Regions from separate parts of the Bacillus sp. T-10(2022) genome, predicted to be linked through region 1. Evidence: a T-box and tRNA genes for the amino acid it is inferred to sense, from the RefSeq annotation. Region 1 holds a T-box; the other holds one or more tRNA genes.
What was found. The T-box of region 1 lies ahead of OSJ91_RS19690 (valine--tRNA ligase). A T-box ahead of a tRNA ligase gene usually reads a tRNA of that ligase, here a tRNA-Val.

Region 1 (17,259 bases):
AATGGCCACAGGCATATACTCGGCCATATATAAAATCCCTGTTGATCACACAGTGGCGATGACTGGAGAAATAAGCATTCATGGCGGCGTTAAACCGATCGGCGGTGTCATTCCGAAAATCAAGGCAGCAAAACTGGCCGGGGCAAAGAAAGTAATCGTCCCAGCCGAAAACATGCAGCCACTTCTATCTGAAATCAAGGATATAGAAATCATTCCCGTTTCGAATGTGAAAGAAGTGCTGGATCAGGCACTGAAAAAAGAATTGATGTCGGAACAAATCCTCACAACCTTGGACCTATCAAAAAAAGAAAGTGTATAAAGGAAATGCCCCGGCTAAAAACAAGAACCGGGGCATTTTAAGGACTATATTAGCGTTCCGGACAAACCTGAAGTAAAAATAAACACGCATTCAGACGTGCTTTTTTATCTAATATTGGAGATAATAATAGCAGTCGAAACGTGTTAAGGTAAACGAATAGACACTTCTATATAAATAGGATAGAATTGTTAAAAGGTTGAGAACATGGGTAAATAGTTTACAACGACGATACTAATTAGATGGAGGTGTCAGGAAATGACTGATAAAGAAATCATCGTCCCCCTCCTGCCGCTTAGAGGACTGCTTGTATATCCAACGATGGTACTTCATTTAGATGTAGGCCGAGATAAATCGGTACAAGCCCTTGAGAAAGCAATGGTGGAAGACCATCTTATATTTTTGACGACACAACAAGATGTTTCGTTGGACGAACCAGGTGAAGAAGATTTATTTACAATGGGAACTTTAACAAAGGTAAAACAGATGCTGAAGCTTCCAAATGGTACAATCCGGGTGTTGGTGGAAGGGTTGAACCGCGCAGAAGTCATTGAATTTTACGATTATGAGACACATTATGGTGCCAAGATTAAAATATATGAAGACAGTGATGAAAAGGATGCTGAACATCAGGCATTAATGCGCACTCTACTGGATTATTTTGAACAATACATAAAAATGTCCAAGAAAATAACCGGTGAAACGTTTTCTTCTACTTCGGATATTGAAGAGCCTGGCCGATTAGCGGATATAATCGCTTCCCATTTGCCTTTGAAATTGAAGGAGAAGCAAGAAGTGCTTGAGACCATTGATATGAAGGAGCGTTTAAGCCGAGTAATCGAGATCATCAATAACGAGAAAGAAGTTCTTTTTCTCGAGAAAAAGATCGGCCAGCGTGTTAAGCGTTCGATGGAACGGACTCAAAAGGAATATTACTTACGAGAACAAATGAAAGCGATCCAAAAGGAATTGGGAGATAAAGAAGGAAAAACAGGGGAAATTGAGGTTCTCAACGAAAAGATAGAAGAAGCGGAAATGCCTGAGCACATCAAAGAAACGGCACTAAAGGAATTGGACCGTTATGAAAAGGTTCCTTCCAGCTCGGCCGAAAGTTCTGTCATCCGCAATTATATCGAATGGTTGATCTCGCTTCCTTGGACCAAAGCGACGAAAGATGACTTGAATATTCATAAAGCCGAAAAAATTCTGAACCGGGACCATCATGGTTTGGAAAAGGTGAAGGAGCGGGTGCTTGAGTATCTGGCCGTCCAGCAATTGACCAATTCATTGAAGGGACCGATCCTTTGCTTGGTGGGACCGCCAGGGGTTGGGAAAACCAGCTTGGCCAAATCGATCGCTTCATCGCTGAATAGGAATTTCGTCCGTATATCTTTAGGTGGGGTGCGCGATGAATCAGAAATCCGCGGACATCGCCGTACATATGTAGGGGCGATGCCAGGAAGGATCATTCAAGGCATGAAAAAAGCTGGAACGATCAATCCAGTCTTTTTATTGGACGAAGTGGATAAGATGTCCAATGACTTTAGGGGAGATCCATCTGCAGCGATGCTGGAGGTGCTCGATCCAGAGCAAAATCATAATTTCAGTGATCATTACATTGAAGAAACTTACGATCTTTCCAAAGTCATGTTCGTGGCGACGGCGAATAATTTGGGATCGATTCCTGGCCCGCTTCGTGATCGTATGGAAATCATTTCGATTGCAGGTTATACTGAGATAGAGAAACTTCATATAGCCAAGGATCACTTGCTGCCTAGACAGCTGGAAAACCATGGTTTATTGAAGACACAACTGCAAATCCGTGAGGAAGCTCTTACAAAAATCATCCGTTATTACACTCGGGAGGCCGGTGTTCGTAGTTTGGAGCGACAGCTTGCAGGCATCTGTCGTAAGACTGCAAAAATCATCGTGTCCGGAGATAAAAAGCGGGTCGTCATATCAGAAAAGAATGTCGAGGAGTTTTTAGGGAAAACCATGTTCCATTATGGACAGGCGGAGGTCGAGAACCAAGTTGGTGTAGCTAATGGATTGGCATACACATCGGTAGGCGGCGATACGCTGCAAATCGAGGTTTCCTTATCACCAGGTAAAGGCAAGTTGATTCTGACAGGAAAGCTTGGCGATGTAATGAAAGAGTCGGCCCAGGCTGCTTTCAGTTATGTCCGTTCAAAAACCGAGAAACTTCAGATTGATGCGAACTTCCATGAAAAATATGATATTCATATTCATGTCCCTGAAGGTGCGGTCCCAAAAGATGGCCCTTCTGCAGGCATCACGATTGCAACAGCGTTAATATCGGCCCTTACAAATAGGCCGATCAGAAAAGAGGTAGGCATGACAGGCGAAATTACATTACGCGGACGGGTTCTTCCGATCGGCGGGCTTAAAGAAAAATCTTTAGCGGCCCATCGCGCAGGACTTACGAAAATCATCATTCCGCAAAATAATGAAAAGGATATTGATGATATCCCGGAAAGTGTCCGTAAAGCATTAACATTTGTTCCAGTTTCACACGTCGATGAAGTCCTTGAGCATGCATTGGTAGGTGTGAACGAATGAAAGTGACGAGTTCAGATATTGTCATCAGTGCTGTGAAGCCTGAACAATATCCCAATACTCCAATACCGGAATTTGCCTTGGCAGGTCGTTCCAACGTTGGAAAATCCAGTTTCATCAACAAAATGATCAATAGAAAAAACTTGGCGCGCACATCCTCTAAACCGGGTAAGACGCAGACCTTGAATTTTTATATCATAAATGAAGCACTCCATTTTGTGGATGTACCGGGTTATGGTTATGCGAAAGTATCCAAGACTGAACGTGATGCTTGGGGAAAAATGATCGAAACCTACTTCACTTCCAGAGACCAGCTCCGCGCTGCGCTTCTGATTGTGGATTTGCGTCATCCGCCTACAAAGGATGATATCGCGATGTATGAATTCCTGAAGCATTATGATCTGCCCCGGATCGTCATTGCAACCAAAGCGGATAAGATTCCAAAAGGCAAATGGCAGAAACACTTGAAAATCACGCGCCAAACGTTAAATATGGAAAAAGAAGATGAATTGCTTCTATTCTCTGGTGAAACAGGCGAAGGCAAGGAACAAGCCTGGGGCGTCCTTAAGAAATATATGTAAAAGAAAAGGGTATTCCGCATCTGGAATACCCTTTTTCATCATGGAATTTGCTAACATTGCGAATCGGCAATTCTCACTTTTTTCGAACCAAAAAATAAATGCCGATTGCCATCAACGCAAATGGCCAAAACCTTTCGATGTTCGCAGTACTTGTTTCAACAAGCCCAAAAGACGATGTGATTTGATCATAGAATAAGAAAGTGATCGAGATGAGAAGTATTACCATCCCGTGAAACATTCCAGAATTTGTTTTACGTGCCCGGAGAATAAATCCCAGCGAGATGATTAAAATAAAGATACCTATATTATCCGGCCAAATATCCAGATTCTCGACGATATGGAAGTGAGCCCCGAACCCCAGTAAGATGACGCCTGGCAGGATGGACTCATATTCATTACCGCTATATGCCTGAATCAGGAAGGCTGCACCGACTATACATAATAAAGTGGGCCAGCTGAAAAAGCCTGGAAAGATTTCGATTTGGGAATGTTCAAGAAAAAAATAGAGCCCGAAACCGATTAATACGATTCCTGGGAAAATGCGCTGCGTTTTCATTTTATCCTCCTATGCAATTCGATTACTTGAAGTTTTTTGCCATTTTTGATATGGTACTTTTGTACACAATGTCGAAATATGTATGTAACTTACCAATCCCGCTTAGACACCTTTTGTAGCATTTCGGGCGTTTCGGCTGTCTTTTCATGGTAGCATACGTTATTCATAAACTGTTCATATTATTTGCGTAAAACCATTTTAGTACATGGTATAATAAATTTACATGAAAAATTTTGGGGGTGCAAAACAAAAGGATGCATATTCTAGCGGTTGGTATAAATTACAAAACTGCCCCTGTAGAAATTCGGGAAAAACTATCGTTTAACGAAGCCGAACTTGCCGAGGCAATGAAAGCTCTTAAAAATAAAAAAAGCATCTTGGAAAATATTATTATTTCAACGTGTAACAGGACGGAAATTTATGCGGTCGGTGATCAGCTTCATACAAGCAGGTATTATATAAAGGAATTTCTTTCGGAATGGTTTAATATCGATAAAGAAGAATTTTCTAAATATCTGTTCATTTATGAAGGCGATGGGGCTGTCGAGCATTTATTTTCAGTTACCTGCGGCTTGAATTCCATGATACTGGGAGAAACTCAGATTTTGGGACAAGTACGTTCGAGCTATCTGTTAGGGCAGAAGGAAGATACGATCGGTACCGTTTTTAACCATCTCTTCAAGCAAGCCCTTACATTGGCTAAAAAAGCTCATTCGGAAACCGAAATCAATACAAATGCCGTTTCCGTCAGCTATGCGGCAGTCGAGCTTGCCAAGAAAATCTTTGGAGGCCTGAACGGCAAGAATGTCTTGATTCTTGGGGCCGGTAAGATGGGTGAGCTGGCCATTCAAAATCTGCATAGCAATGGTGCCGACAGCATTACAGTCATTAACCGCACCTTTCAGAAAGCGGTCGACCTGGCGGAGAGATTCAATGGTACGGCGAAACAGCTTCAAGAGCTGCAATGCGCTTTAGTGGAAGCCGATATCCTGATTACTTCCACTGGATCAAAAGATCTCCTTGTAACAAAAGAAATGATGTCATTCATCAATAAGCTTCGTAAAGGCCGTCCTATTTTCATGGTCGATATCGCAGTGCCGCGTGACCTCGATCCAACATTGGCTGAGCTGGAAAATGTCTTCTTGTATGATATTGACGATCTTGAAGGGATCGTGCAAGCCAATATCGAAGAACGTAAAATAGCTGCCGAGAAAATAGAATTGATGATCGAATCAGAAATCGTTGATTTCAATCAATGGATCAATTTACTTGGTGTGGTTCCCGTCATTTCTTCTTTAAGGGAAAAATCCCTATCAATACAAAAGGAAACGATGGAAAGCATCGAAAGAAAGCTTCCGCATTTGAGCGAACGTGACAAAAAAGTTCTGAACAAGCATACGAAAAGCATCATCAACCAAATGCTGAAAGATCCGATTCTTTATGCAAAAGAGCTGGCAGATGAGCCGAATGCAAAAGAGCAATTAAATAATTTCGTGAAAATCTTCCATTTAGAGGAATTGATTGAAGACCAGCTGGTTGCGGATGAAAAAGAACGGAACAGCTCCAAGTCATCCCTATTGAATCCAGTTCCTGTCCAGTAATGAGGTAGATATGGAATTACTAATGACAAGATTGCATGAAGCCACTGTATTGTTGTATGCCATCAGTATGCTTTTATATTTTATCGATTTCCTCAATAATAACCAGAAGGCGAACAGGGTCGCCTTCTGGTTGCTTTCTATTGTTTGGGTACTGCAAACAATTTTTTTATTTCTGTATGTGTTGAAAACGGGAAGGTTCCCGGTATTGACGATTTTTGAAGGATTATATTTTTATGCATGGGTCCTCATATCGTTATCTTTAATCATTAACCGATTGCTAAGAGTCGATTTTATTGTCTTTTTTACGAATGTATTAGGTTTCATGGTTATGGCCATCCATACCTTTGCACCTGTTCAGATAGAATCTCAAGTGCTTGCACAGCGCCTGGTTTCAGAGCTACTGCTCATACATATCACTTTTGCCATCCTATCATATGGGGCATTCACGCTTTCTTTCGTTTTTTCACTTTTATACTTAATCCAATATGATTTATTGAAACGGAAGAAATGGGGAAAACGCCTGCTTCGACTCGGCGATCTAACAAAGCTCGAGCAAATGTCTTATGTCCTCGCAGTAATAGGTGTTCCATTGTTAGTGGTTTCCCTTATCCTGGGGATTCAATGGGCATATATAAAAGTGCCTGGGGTATCCTGGCTGGACATGAAGATCATCGGCTCATTTATTTTGCTTATCGCTTACAGTGTGTTTTTATACTTGAAAATTCGGAAACAAATGTATGGAAGGACGCTAGCCTTTCTGAATATTGGATCTTTCATGATTGTGTTAATTAACTTTTTCCTTTTCGGAAGCCTTTCAACATTCCACTTTTGGAATACATAGGAGGAAACTATGAGAAAAATAATTGTCGGTTCTAGACGTAGTAAATTAGCGATCACCCAAACGAACTGGGTTATCGATCAACTTAAAGAGCTTGGGGTCCCATACGAGTTCGAGGTGAAGGAAATTGTCACAAAGGGTGACCAAATCCTTGATGTAACACTTTCAAAGGTAGGCGGAAAAGGCTTATTCGTTAAAGAAATCGAACAAGCGATGCTGGATAAAGAAATTGATATGGCAGTACATAGTATGAAAGATATGCCTGCAGTGCTGCCTCCGGGCTTGACAATTGGCTGTATACCACCGAGGGAGGACCATCGGGATGCCTTGATTTCAAAAAATCATGAAACCCTTTCCGAACTGAAGCCGGGTTCCATCATAGGTACAAGCAGCTTGCGGCGTGGCGCGCAAATATTGGCTAGAAGGCCGGACCTTGAAATTAAATGGATTCGCGGTAATATCGATACCCGTCTGAATAAGCTGAAAACGGAAGATTATGATGCTATCATTTTAGCTGCTGCCGGACTATCAAGAATGGGATGGGAGAAGGACATCGTAACGGAATTTTTAGATGAAGATATTTGCATTCCGGCAGTTGGACAAGGAGCACTTTCCATTGAGTGCCGCGAAGACGACAAAGAGCTGCTGGCGGAACTTGCGAAATTGACCTGTGAAAAAACGAAAAGAACGGTTGAAGCGGAACGTGCCTTTTTGGATAAAATGGAAGGCGGATGCCAGGTGCCGATTGCCGGATTTGCGGTGGCAAAAGATAATGGATCCGTTTCCTTGACGGCTTTGGTCGCTGCCCCGGATGGCAAGGTTATTTATAAAGAAATGGTTGAGGGAACCGATCCCAAGGCGGTTGGGCATGCTGCTGCCAAACAGATTAGCGAAATGGGCGGTAAAGAATTGATCGATCGCGTAAAAGAAGAGCTTGATCAGTAATGAATCCCTTTCAACCTCTTAAGGATTATCAGGTATTAATCACCAGAGGGAAAGGACAGGCAGATGGTTTAAAAGAGTCGATCGAAAAAAATGGCGGAACGCCGCTTCTTGTGCCATTGCTTGAGTTCACTCTTCCTGATCATTTGGAAGATGTACAACAGCGGTTAGATGAGTTGCTTACATATGACTGGATCATTCTGACAAGTCAAAATGGGGTGGATTTCTTCTTTAAGCTTCTTGGTAACCAGCCTTTAAAGCTTCCGAAAATAGCCGTAATCGGCTCCAAAACAGAAGCGGCACTGAAACGTCATGGATATAAGGCGGATTTCGTTCCAACTCAGTTTGTTGCCGAAGGGTTCGTGGCGGAGTTCAATGCCCTGCTTGATAAAGGGTCCCGCGTGTTGCTGGCAAAAGGAAATCTCGCAAGGGCGGTTATTGCGGAGGCAATCAATGAAGCTGGTGCATCCTGTGATGAAGTGATTATTTATCATACCGTGCTTCCTCGAAGCAGTGAAAAAAAACTGGTGCAGCTTATTAAGAACGATGATATCGACATCATAACCTTTACGAGTTCATCGACGGTCAATCATTTTTTACAGATCATGAAACGCCATGAATTGGATACATACATAGACCGGATCATCATCGCCTGCATCGGGCCGATTGCCGCTAAAACGGCTGAAAAACATGGGCTATCCGTCAATGTCTGTCCAGATATTTATACAACGGATGCCATGGTTGCGGAGTTAATACGCTTCATTTTGAAAAGAAGTAAAAAGGAGGAACTTTAAAATGAAAAACATTCCATTCAATCGCCACCGTCGCTTGCGTGCAAGTGCTGGCATGAGGGCTTTAGTCCGTGAAACACAATTGCATAAAGAGGATTTGATCTATCCGATCTTCGTCATCGACGGAGAAAATGTGAAAAATGAGATCAACTCCATGCCAGGTATCCATCAGCTATCCATGGATAATCTGGGGGCCGAAATGGATGAAGTCGTGAGTCTGGGCATTAAATCAGTCATTTTATTCGGTGTCCCTTTCGATCATGATAAAGACGAACAGGGCACAGGGGCATTTCACCATAACGGACTTGTCCAAGAGGCAACCCGTTTTATTAAAAAACAATATCCTGATGTTATTGTCATAGCGGATACCTGCCTATGTGAGTATACAAGCCATGGCCATTGCGGGGTCGTGGAAGGGGAAAAAATCCTCAATGACGCTTCACTTGACCTTCTTGCCAAAACGGCAATCAGCCAGGCAGAGGCCGGCGCCGATATCATTGCACCTTCCAACATGATGGACGGTTTCGTTGCGGCCATCCGTGCAGGTCTGGATGAAGCGGGTTATGAAGATATTCCGATCATGTCCTATGCGGTGAAATATGCTTCGGCTTTTTACGGCCCATTCCGTGATGCCGCAAATGGTGCGCCACAATTCGGCGACAGGAAAACTTACCAAATGGATCCCGCCAATCGCCTTGAAGCATTCCGTGAAGCTGAATCCGATGTTGCTGAAGGTGCGGACTTCCTAATTGTGAAACCGGCCCTTTCCTACATGGACATCATCAGGGACGTTAAGAATAACTTTAATCTTCCTATTGTTTCCTATAATGTCAGCGGTGAATATTCAATGGTTAAGGCAGCTGCCCAAAATGGCTGGATTGATGAAAAAGCGATAGTGATGGAAATGCTGACAGGCTTGAAACGCGCAGGTTCCGACTTGATCATTACGTATTTTTCAAAAGAGGTAGCACGCTGGATAAACGAAGATAATCAATGATATAAAAAATATAACCTGTAATGGAAAAAGGGGATTGAATCATGCGGTCATATGAAAAATCGAAAAAAGCGTTTGCCGAAGCAAAAAATTTGATGCCAGGCGGCGTGAACAGCCCGGTGCGCGCCTTCAAATCTGTGGACATGGACCCCATATTCATGGAGCGTGGAAAAGGCTCAAAAATGTATGATATCGATGGAAATGAATATATCGACTATGTTCTTTCATGGGGACCGCTTATCCTGGGTCACACGAATGACCGTGTCGTGGAATCATTGAAAAAGGTAGCGGAGTCAGGTACAAGCTTTGGAGCCTCGACGCTGATTGAGAATGAACTGGCCAAGTTGGTTATTGAACGAGTGCCTTCGATTGAAATGATCCGTATGGTATCTTCAGGTACCGAAGCGACGATGAGTGCACTAAGGCTGGCACGAGGCATTACAGGCCGTGATAAAATCCTTAAATTCGAAGGCTCCTATCATGGCCATGGCGATTCCTTGCTGATCAAGGCGGGTTCCGGCGTTGCGACATTAGGTTTACCGGATAGCCCGGGAGTACCGGAAGGCATCGCAAAAAATACGATTACCGTAGCATATAATGATCTAGCTGCGACCAAATACGCATTTGAACAATTTGGCGAAGACATTGCCTGTATCATCGTAGAACCTGTTGCAGGGAACATGGGTGTGGTTCCGCCACAACCTGGTTTCCTCGAAGGCTTACGTGAAGTGACGACCCAATACGGGGCTCTATTGATCTTTGACGAAGTTATGACAGGGTTCCGTGTCGGCTATAATTGTGCACAAGGCTATTTTGACATCGTACCTGACCTGACTTGCCTTGGGAAAGTTATTGGCGGCGGCTTGCCTGTAGGAGCATTCGGAGGCAAGCGAGAATTCATGGAACAAATTGCCCCGAGTGGGACAATCTATCAAGCGGGAACATTGTCGGGTAACCCTCTTGCCATGACGGCCGGCCTTGAAACGCTGAGCCAATTGACTCCAGAATCTTATGATGAGTTCACCCGAAAAGGGGACATGCTCGAAAAAGGTATTGGGGAAGCAGCGGAAAAGTACGGAGTTCCCCATACATTCAACCGTGCCGGTTCCATGATTGGACTTTTCTTTACGAATGAAGAAGTCGTAAACTATGATACAGCAAAAACATCCGATTTAGAGTTCTTTGCTTCTTACTATAGGGAAATGGCGAATCAAGGCATCTACTTACCGCCGTCACAGTTTGAAGGTTTATTTCTTTCCACTGCACATAGTGATGAAGATATCGAAAAGACCATTACAGCGGCAGAACAGGCTTTTGCAAAATTAAAAAAATGATGCAAGGCTTCATGAACTACCGATATATTGAATAATGATAAATTTGAACTGGCTACCATTTTCCAAAAACTTTTGGAGAATTGCAGCCAGTTTTTTTGAATTCAATCAGTACGTGAAGGTCGAATTAAATGTTGAAGGTCGAATTAATATGGTGCTAGGTCGAAATAAATGGCGAAAGGTCGAATTAATATGGAGATAGGTTGAAACTATTGAGTGGTAGGACGAATTAAAATAGATATAGGCCGAAATAAAATGGTTTCAGGCCGATTGATACAATTTAGCCTGAAAAATTTGAATCCCTTCTTTTTAAAAGGTTCAGGAAATATAAGGTCTCGAGTGTGGCATATGAAATTAAGGAATAATCATCTTCCTTCCTTCATAGATTGATATTGGTATAGGTACCGTTTCCTGAAGCTGAAAGGAGGAGTTGTTTTTGTCGCAAGAAAATGAATCGTATTTACGATTTTCTTTAGAGGAATCCGTTTGGTTCCAGAAGGGACAGGAAGTGGCTGAGCTATATTCCATTTCGCTTGATCCAAATGTGACGATTCAAGAAAGTGATCAATATGTTTTTATACGAGGCTCGTTGGATTTAAGCGGTGAATATAAAGACTCGCAAAATGGTGAAGAAGAGGAGTTTTCGCAGACCTTTTTGCCAAAAGCGGTTCAAAAGGTCGAGAGGCATCTCAATGGACTAAATGAGTTCACACACCGTTTTCCGGTTGACATAACGATTCCGAATAATCGGATTGCCTCATTGGATGAGGTCGATGTCTCGATTCAAAGCTTTGATTATGCCCTGCCAGAGCATAACTGTTTGAAATTGCAGGCGGATCTTTTGATAACCGGAATCTATAATGATTCATATGTCGAAGAACGGTTCGATACGGAGCAGGAAGTTGGGGAAACAGAGGAACAAGAAGAAACGGATGGGGAAAATGAGTCGTATATTCCTTATGCGGCAGCAGTGCCGCCGATCCCGGACTTTCAGCCTGTTTTCCGTGATGAGGAGGAAGAAGAGTTATACGCGCCCTTTTCTGCAGAGTCAAAACGAGTTTCTGAAGTAAATGAAGAAGAAGAAGAGGAACCGATTTATTTAAGCGATCAGCATAGTGCTCCAGTTTTTGAAATTCCCGTTTCACCATATCCTGAAGAGGAGGAGTGGGAAACGGAAGTGCATAGACAGGAAGAAGCTGAAGCTGTAGAGGAAGAAGTTATTGGAGATCCGTCTGACCCAACGGATAAGGTACCTTCCATGGAAGAGGCGAAACTGGAGGAAGAACCAAGCAGGCAGGAACCAAGCAGGCAGGATCCAGTGGAGAAGATAGAGATTCCTAGAGTGACATTGAAAGAAGAAGTAGAAGAAGAAGTAGAAGAAGTAGTAGAAGAGCCAAGTCAAGCAGCCAATCATCAAAATAGCCCTGTTTCCAAAGAAACCGAGGATGTCATACGGCAGGAGGAAGATGGCGTTGCAGCGGGTCCTATTCTAAATGAACATGTAAAGGTGGAGCAGGAAGAGGAATCCAATTCGTCCTTAAGCGATCTATTCAAAAAGAGGGAAAGACCCGCGCCTCCGGCTAAGGAGGTTAAGAATTTCAAAGGCAGGAAACAAGCCGCGGAACGTGATGATAAAGAAACGGCCGATCATGGTGAGAAGCAGCCTTCCATCATGGATTTATTCGGACGGAAACAGGAAGAAGAACTGGTAAGGATGAAAGTTTGCATTGTTCAGCAAGGGGAAACGCTTGATGACTTGGCTCAACGATATGATGTTACGGTTCAATCGATACTTTTCAGCAATGAATTGGAGTCGAATCAAAACGTTCATGAAGGGCAAGTCATCTATATACCGAAGGCGGTTGCATATAAGAATTGATCGGGACAGAGAGCAGAGCATATGGTCTGCTCCTGTTTTTTAGGTGCTGGAGAATCTTTAGTTTTTTAGAGAAAGTGAGTGAGTCTCGTGAGGGAAAACGAGAATCAGCAGCCTGCCAATCGGAATCGGGACACGGAAACCGTATTGAAGGAATATGCCATGTATGTACAATATATCGAGGACTTCGGGCGTGTGAAAAAAGTATACAGTGATCGCGGTACATTTGCCTTGAAATCGATGTTACCCCAGAACGGCATTGATTTTATCAAAAATGTTCAAAAACTATACCATCGCGGCTATAATCGGATCGTTCCGATTTATCAAACGATGGATCAGCGTTACGCCGTTCTGCATAATGGCCGTTTGTATTACCTGATGCCCTGGCTCAATAATGAGGGGGACGGGGAGCGCGATGAAAAACATAAGCAAATGTTCAGGGAGCTTGCTCGGATGCATACACTTTCCGTTAAGGAAATACAAGTGGATATTGAGGAAAGGGAAGCCCATTATGAGCGGACGCTTGATGTCTGGAATAACGAGAAGGACTTTATGGATGAGTATATTGTCAGCTGTGAAAAGAAGTGGTATATGTCTCCATTCGAAATGACGGTTTGTTCTTTCTACACTGATATTTCACAGGCGCTGAAGTATTCGATCAAGAAGTTTGAAACCTGGTATGAAAAAACGAAGGAAAGTGAAAAGGTTCGAACCGTGGTCACGCACGGAAAGGTTTCTTTGAAACATTTCGTTTATGATGAGCGAGGGTATGGCTACTTCATCAATTTTGAGAATTCGAATACGGCTCCGCCGCATTTCGATTTACTGCCATTTCTCGTTAAATCGGCCAGGACCTATCCTGTCCAATGCGATGACTGCGTTGACTGGCTATATAACTATTTTCGTTATTTTCCGTTGAAGGAAGAAGAATTGCTGCTCATGCAAAGTTATCTGGCATTCCCTGGATCAGCTTTGGAATTAGTGAAGAGTTATTCCGATGGCAGGGTCCATCGTTCAGAGCTTGATAATGTTACTCAACTGCAGCGGCAATTTTGGCTTCTGAAAAATATTGAATATATGGTGATGAAAATCGAAGAGATCGAACAGCAGAAAAAAGCTGCTGCAGAGGCTGCCAAAGAAGAACAATCACCTCCAAGCTAAATATACATGATTGGATCATCTCCAGTCATGTATATTTTTTTTGCTGTAAGGGAATAATTAAATCCATTCGAAATATAAAGACATGGCCAGGAAAATAAATGCGATTAGCAGGAGCATATCGAAGAAAGTCGGAAAAATCAGTGTGCGTAATCCTTGGAATACGATAAAGGGGACGATGAACTGCTGGCAGACACCGCGGAATTTCTTCATCCAAGGCGGTAAAGTATAGGGAGTATATCTTCGCTTCATATTATTACCTTCCTTTTTAGGACTTCTTATATAATATGGGTGGGCAGTGGAAAAGGTGATAAACCATCACATTTACTGTTCCTGGAGGATAAAATAAAGAAAACGACCTTGAATGTATCAAATGGGATGATTCCTGGGAAAGTAAGCGAAAAGATGATTGACTGGAGCCCCATATTTTTTGTACTATATACTATATGCATTCAATGAATTTACATATGAATATAAATCAATGCAAAGACCGGAAATAGTAAGATGATATGCACTTTTCAGAGAGGAAACCAAATTGGTGCGAGGTTTCCAGGCAGCAGCATCCGAAGTCGTCCGTGAGCAGTCTTCGTGAACCTCTTAGTAGCGAAGGCCGGTGAAGAGCCGTTATCCGATTTGAGAGCCGAAAAAGTTTTTTCTTTTTCGGAAAAAAGGTGGCACCGCGAACAACTTCCTTCGTCCTTTTATGATGATGGAAGTTTTTTTTATGCCTAAAAAGGAGGAAATGATATGGAAGAAAATCAAATTTCTATGCCGACTAAATATGATCCGCAGACGATAGAGAAAGGCCGCTACAAATGGTGGCTTGATGGAAAGTTTTTCGAAACGACGGGTGATGATAAAAAAGAACCATATACGATTGTCATCCCGCCGCCTAACGTGACAGGTAAGCTTCATCTTGGCCACGCTTGGGATACGACACTTCAAGATATTTTGACACGCATGAAAAGAATGCAGGGCTATGATGTTTTATGGTTGCCGGGCATGGACCATGCCGGTATCGCCACTCAAGCGAAAGTAGAACAGAAACTTCGTGCGGAAGGCGTGAGCCGTTATGACCTAGGACGTGAAAAATTCGTAGAAGAGACATGGAAATGGAAAGAGGAATATGCGAGCCATATCCGTGAACAATGGTCAAAGCTGGGTCTTGGACTTGATTATACACGTGAACGCTTCACTCTTGATGAGGGGCTTTCAAAAGCTGTGCGCGAAGTGTTCGTTTCGCTTTATAACAAGGGCTTGATTTATCGCGGCGAATACATCATCAACTGGGATCCATCGACGAAAACGGCGTTATCCGATATCGAGGTTATTTACAAAGATGTGCAGGGCGCATTTTACCATATGAAATATCCGTTGGTTGACGGATCAGGTGAAATTGAAATTGCCACTACCCGTCCAGAAACGATGCTTGGTGATACTGCTGTTGCTGTACATCCTGAAGATGACCGTTATAAACACTTGATCGGCAAAATGGTCCGCTTGCCAATTACAGGCCGGGAAATCCCGATTGTCGGTGATGATTATGTCGATATGGAATTCGGTTCAGGCGCGGTCAAAATTACTCCGGCTCATGACCCGAATGATTTCGAAATCGGGAACCGTCACGATTTGGAGCGCATCCTTGTCATGCATGAAGATGGCTCGATGAATGAAAAGGCTGGTAAATATGAAGGCATGGACCGGTTTGAATGCCGTAAACAAATCGTCAAAGACCTTCAGGAAGAAGGAGTACTCTTCAAAATCGAAGATCACCTTCACTCAGTCGGCCATTCAGAGAGAAGCGGTGCTGTTGTTGAACCATATCTTTCGACGCAATGGTTCGTTAAAATGCAGCCGCTGGCTGATGCATCCGTTGAGCTTCAAAAAGGATCCGATGAGGAAAAAGTTCATTTCGTACCTGATCGTTTCGAAAAAACGTACCTGCGTTGGATGGAAAATATCCGCGACTGGTGCATTTCCCGTCAGCTTTGGTGGGGTCACCGCATTCCAGCCTGGTACCATAAAGAAACAGGTGAAGTGTATGTAGGTCACGAAGAGCCTGCGGACGCTGAAAACTGGGAACAAGATACGGATGTTCTGGATACATGGTTCAGCTCGGCATTATGGCCGTTCTCGACTATGGGCTGGCCTGATAAGGACAGTGTCGATTTCCAACGTTACTATCCAACAGGGGCACTTGTGACAGGCTATGATATCATTTTCTTCTGGGTATCGCGGATGATTTTCCAAGCTCTTGAGTTCACGGGTGAACGACCATTTGAAGATGTGCTGATCCACGGTCTCGTTCGTGACGAACAGGGGCGCAAGATGAGTAAATCGCTTGGCAATGGTGTCGATCCGATGGATGTAATCGATCAATACGGTGCCGATTCACTGCGTTACTTCTTGTCTACTGGCAGCTCGCCAGGACAGGATCTTCGTTACAGCACGGAAAAAGTGGAAGCGGTCTGGAACTTCTCCAATAAGATTTGGAACGCATCCCGATTTGCTTTGATGAACATGAATGGCATGGCTTATGACGAAATCGATTTAAGCGGTGAGAAGTCTGTAGCCGATAAATGGATCTTGACGCGCTTGAATGAAACGATTTCCAACGTAACCAGACTTGCGGACCGTTATGAGTTTGGTGAAGTGGGCCGTGTACTATACAACTTCATTTGGGATGACTTCTGTGACTGGTATATTGAAATGGCGAAGCTTCCGTTATATGGCGAAGACGAAGCAGCGAAGAAAACGACGCGCTCGATCTTGGCTTATGTACTGGATAACACGATGAGATTGTTACACCCGTTCATGCCTTTCATTACCGAAGAAATCTGGCAGAACCTTCCGCATCAAGGTGAGTCCATCACTGTTGCCGCTTGGCCGGAAGTGAATGAAGGATTGACAGATACAGCTGCAGCCGAGGAAATGAAGCTGCTTGTTGAAATCATCCGCTCCGTCCGTAATATCCGTGCTGAGGTGAACACACCGCTAAGCAAAAAAATCAATTTGATTTTAAAAGCGAAAGATGAGTCAATCTTAGAGACGTTACAGAAAAACAGCAGCTATATCGAGCGTTTCTGTAATCCTGAACAATTGACGATCGGAATCGAAGTCGAGGAACCTGCTCAAGCGATGACAGCTGTCGTAACTGGCGTAGAACTGATCCTTCCGCTGACAGGACTGATCAATATCGACGAAGAAGTGAAACGTCTTGAAAAAGAACTCGACAAACTTAATAAAGAAGTTGAGCGCGTACAGAAAAAATTAGGCAACGAGGGCTTCGTTAAAAAGGCGCCGGCAAGCGTCATCGAAGAAGAACGTGCCAAGGAAAAAGACTATAGCGAAAAACGCGACTCTGTAATCCACAGGATCAGCGAACTGAAACAACTGTAAAACAAAAGGATGAACCAGCTTATGCCGGTTCATCCTTTTTTGTATTTCGTTAGGAGGATATTCTTTCTTTTATGAATGTAAGGTACTCCGATACGATATTCATATCACTTAGTGCACTCAATGTCCGGCTGCCGACGACATCCTCGATTTCGTTAAGCATGAGGCTGCCATCTTCGGCAAATATGAAATCGATACCGACCAGGCCGAAATCAAACGGCCTCATTACTCTTTCGACAAGGGCTAATTCAGCTGCAGATAGCTCATATAGTGAAGCCGATCCGCCCAGCGTATAATTTGCC
Region 2 (2,969 bases), 800 kb from region 1:
AGGCGAGGAGAGAATCCTAAGGTGTGCGAGAGAACTCTCGTTAAGGAACTCGGCAAAATGACCCCGTAACTTCGGGAGAAGGGGTGCTTTTTAGGGTGAATAGCCCAGAAAAGCCGCAGTGAATAGGCCCAGGCGACTGTTTAGCAAAAACACAGGTCTCTGCAAAGCCGCAAGGCGAAGTATAGGGGCTGACACCTGCCCGGTGCTGGAAGGTTAAGGGGAGAGGTTAGCGCAAGCGAAGCTTTGAACCGAAGCCCCAGTAAACGGCGGCCGTAACTATAACGGTCCTAAGGTAGCGAAATTCCTTGTCGGGTAAGTTCCGACCCGCACGAAAGGTGTAACGATCTGGGCACTGTCTCAACGAGAGACTCGGTGAAATTATAGTACCTGTGAAGATGCAGGTTACCCGCGACAGGACGGAAAGACCCCGTGGAGCTTTACTGCAGCCTGATATTGAATTTTGGTACAGCTTGTACAGGATAGGTAGGAGCCTGAGAAGCCGGAGCGCCAGCTTCGGTGGAGGCGTTGGTGGGATACTACCCTGGCTGTATTGAAATTCTAACCCGCGCCCCTTATCGGGGTGGGAGACAGTGTCAGGTGGGCAGTTTGACTGGGGCGGTCGCCTCCTAAAGAGTAACGGAGGCGCCCAAAGGTTCCCTCAGAATGGTTGGAAATCATTCGTAGAGTGTAAAGGCACAAGGGAGCTTGACTGCGAGACCTACAAGTCGAGCAGGGACGAAAGTCGGGCTTAGTGATCCGGTGGTTCCGCATGGAAGGGCCATCGCTCAACGGATAAAAGCTACCCCGGGGATAACAGGCTTATCTCCCCCAAGAGTCCACATCGACGGGGAGGTTTGGCACCTCGATGTCGGCTCATCGCATCCTGGGGCTGTAGTCGGTCCCAAGGGTTGGGCTGTTCGCCCATTAAAGCGGTACGCGAGCTGGGTTCAGAACGTCGTGAGACAGTTCGGTCCCTATCCGTCGCGGGCGCAGGAAATTTGAGAGGAGCTGTCCTTAGTACGAGAGGACCGGGATGGACGCACCGCTGGTGTACCAGTTGTCTTGCCAAAGGCATAGCTGGGTAGCTACGTGCGGACGGGATAAGTGCTGAAAGCATCTAAGCATGAAGCCCCCCTCAAGATGAGATTTCCCATGGCGCAAGCTAGTAAGATCCCTGAAAGATGATCAGGTTGATAGGTCAGAGGTGGAAGCATGGTGACATGTGGAGCTGACTGATACTAATAGATCGAGGACTTAACCAACGCTTTTTAAAAATGAAATACCTTCTTATTATCTAGTTTTGAAGGAATGAAAATTTCTTCTTGCATTTTCTCAAAAAGACGTTATAATAATATATGTCTTGAAAAAATGTAAACATTGTTTGGTGACGATAGCGAAGAGGTCACACCCGTTCCCATTCCGAACACGGCAGTTAAGCTCTTCAGCGCCGATGGTAGTTGGGGGTTTCCCCCTGTGAGAGTAGGACGTCGCCAAGCTTATATTGTTCCGCAGTAGCTCAGTGGTAGAGCATTCGGCTGTTAACCGAACGGTCGTAGGTTCGAGTCCTACCTGCGGAGCCATTATTGGAGAGCTGTCCGAGTGGCCGAAGGAGCACGATTGGAAATCGTGTAGACGGGTAACCCTGTCTCAAGGGTTCAAATCCCTTGCTCTCCGCCATTTATACCTGGCCCGTTGGTCAAGCGGTTAAGACACCGCCCTTTCACGGCGGTAACACGGGTTCGAATCCCGTACGGGTCACCATTTAGACAACATATTGGAGGATTAGCTCAGCTGGGAGAGCATCTGCCTTACAAGCAGAGGGTCGGCGGTTCGATCCCGTCATCCTCCACCATTTTTCAATAAGATCAGGTTGTTTCTGCATAAAGGATTGATTATTCAGCCCATTGAAACGCTCAACACGAAAACTTGATGCTTAATAGCAACATTATTATCGTCGCGGGGTGGAGCAGTCCGGTAGCTCGTCGGGCTCATAACCCGAAGGTCGCAGGTTCAAATCCTGTCCCCGCAATCTATGGTCCCGTGGTGTAGCGGTTAACATGCCTGCCTGTCACGCAGGAGATCGCGGGTTCGATTCCCGTCGGGACCGCCATTTTTATTGTTTGGCTCAGTAGCTCAGTCGGTAGAGCAAAGGACTGAAAATCCTTGTGTCGGCGGTTCGATTCCGTCCTGAGCCACCATAGTAGTGCCGGTGTAGCTCAACTGGTAGAGCAACTGACTTGTAATCAGTAGGTTGGGGGTTCAAGTCCTCTTGCCGGCACCATGTTTCATCCATATGCGGAGGGGTAGCGAAGTGGCTAAACGCGGCGGACTGTAAATCCGCTCCTTCGGGTTCGGCAGTTCGAATCTGCCCCCCTCCACCATTTTTCTTACAGGGGTATAGTTTAAAGGTAGAACAGAGGTCTCCAAAACCTCCAGTGTGGGTTCGAGTCCTACTACCCCTGCCAATTTCAATCCTATAATGGCGATTGTGGCGAAGTGGTTAACGCACCTGATTGTGGTTCAGGCATTCGTGGGTTCGATTCCCATCAGTCGCCCCATTTAATAAAACATGATATAATGATTACAACGTTATTGGGCTATAGCCAAGCGGTAAGGCAACGGATTTTGATTCCGTCATGCGAAGGTTCGATCCCTTCTAGCCCAGCCATATGCGAAAGTAGTTCAGTGGTAGAATACAACCTTGCCAAGGTTGGGGTCGCGGGTTCGAATCCCGTCTTTCGCTCCAAAAACGTTGGCGGCATAGCCAAGCGGTAAGGCAGAGGTCTGCAAAACCTTTACCACCGGTTCGATTCCGGTTGCCGCCTCCAACAAACATGCCGGTGTGGCGGAATTGGCAGACGCGCACGACTCAAAATCGTGTTCCTCTGGAGTGCCGGTTCGACCCCGGCCACCGGTATCATGAAAAACGTTAATGAACGTTGAGTTAAAAGGATTCTTACAGAAAATGT

Region 2: it has a tRNA-Val gene. The T-box ahead of OSJ91_RS19690 (valine--tRNA ligase) is inferred to sense a tRNA for this amino acid. The anticodon was not compared.

Annotation. Positions count from the first base shown of each region.
Region 1 covers NZ_CP113518.1:4,023,814-4,041,072, reverse strand. The annotation lists gene lonB (ATP-dependent protease LonB) at 1-319, shown strand, start outside; gene lon (endopeptidase La) at 575-2,896, shown strand; gene yihA (ribosome biogenesis GTP-binding protein YihA/YsxC) at 2,893-3,474, shown strand; gene OSJ91_RS19740 (LiaI-LiaF-like domain-containing protein) at 3,548-4,030, opposite strand; gene hemA (glutamyl-tRNA reductase) at 4,285-5,631, shown strand; gene OSJ91_RS19730 (cytochrome C assembly family protein) at 5,642-6,472, shown strand; gene hemC (hydroxymethylbilane synthase) at 6,482-7,414, shown strand; gene OSJ91_RS19720 (uroporphyrinogen-III synthase) at 7,414-8,205, shown strand; gene hemB (porphobilinogen synthase) at 8,207-9,199, shown strand; gene hemL (glutamate-1-semialdehyde 2,1-aminomutase) at 9,241-10,530, shown strand; gene OSJ91_RS19705 (LysM peptidoglycan-binding domain-containing protein) at 10,964-12,406, shown strand; gene ysxE (spore coat protein YsxE) at 12,494-13,564, shown strand; gene OSJ91_RS19695 (hypothetical protein) at 13,622-13,813, opposite strand; T-box leader at 14,039-14,265, shown strand; gene OSJ91_RS19690 (valine--tRNA ligase) at 14,309-16,960, shown strand; gene OSJ91_RS19685 (ATP-grasp domain-containing protein) at 17,010-17,259, opposite strand, start outside.
Region 2 covers NZ_CP113518.1:4,826,927-4,829,895, reverse strand. The annotation lists rRNA gene OSJ91_RS23860 (23S ribosomal RNA) at 1-1,262, shown strand, start outside; rRNA gene rrf (5S ribosomal RNA) at 1,381-1,496, shown strand; tRNA gene OSJ91_RS23850 (tRNA-Asn) at 1,506-1,580, shown strand; tRNA gene OSJ91_RS23845 (tRNA-Ser) at 1,586-1,677, shown strand; tRNA gene OSJ91_RS23840 (tRNA-Glu) at 1,687-1,761, shown strand; tRNA gene OSJ91_RS23835 (tRNA-Val) at 1,777-1,852, shown strand; tRNA gene OSJ91_RS23830 (tRNA-Met) at 1,956-2,029, shown strand; tRNA gene OSJ91_RS23825 (tRNA-Asp) at 2,035-2,110, shown strand; tRNA gene OSJ91_RS23820 (tRNA-Phe) at 2,123-2,198, shown strand; tRNA gene OSJ91_RS23815 (tRNA-Thr) at 2,206-2,281, shown strand; tRNA gene OSJ91_RS23810 (tRNA-Tyr) at 2,298-2,381, shown strand; tRNA gene OSJ91_RS23805 (tRNA-Trp) at 2,392-2,465, shown strand; tRNA gene OSJ91_RS23800 (tRNA-His) at 2,483-2,558, shown strand; tRNA gene OSJ91_RS23795 (tRNA-Gln) at 2,594-2,668, shown strand; tRNA gene OSJ91_RS23790 (tRNA-Gly) at 2,672-2,746, shown strand; tRNA gene OSJ91_RS23785 (tRNA-Cys) at 2,755-2,828, shown strand; tRNA gene OSJ91_RS23780 (tRNA-Leu) at 2,837-2,917, shown strand.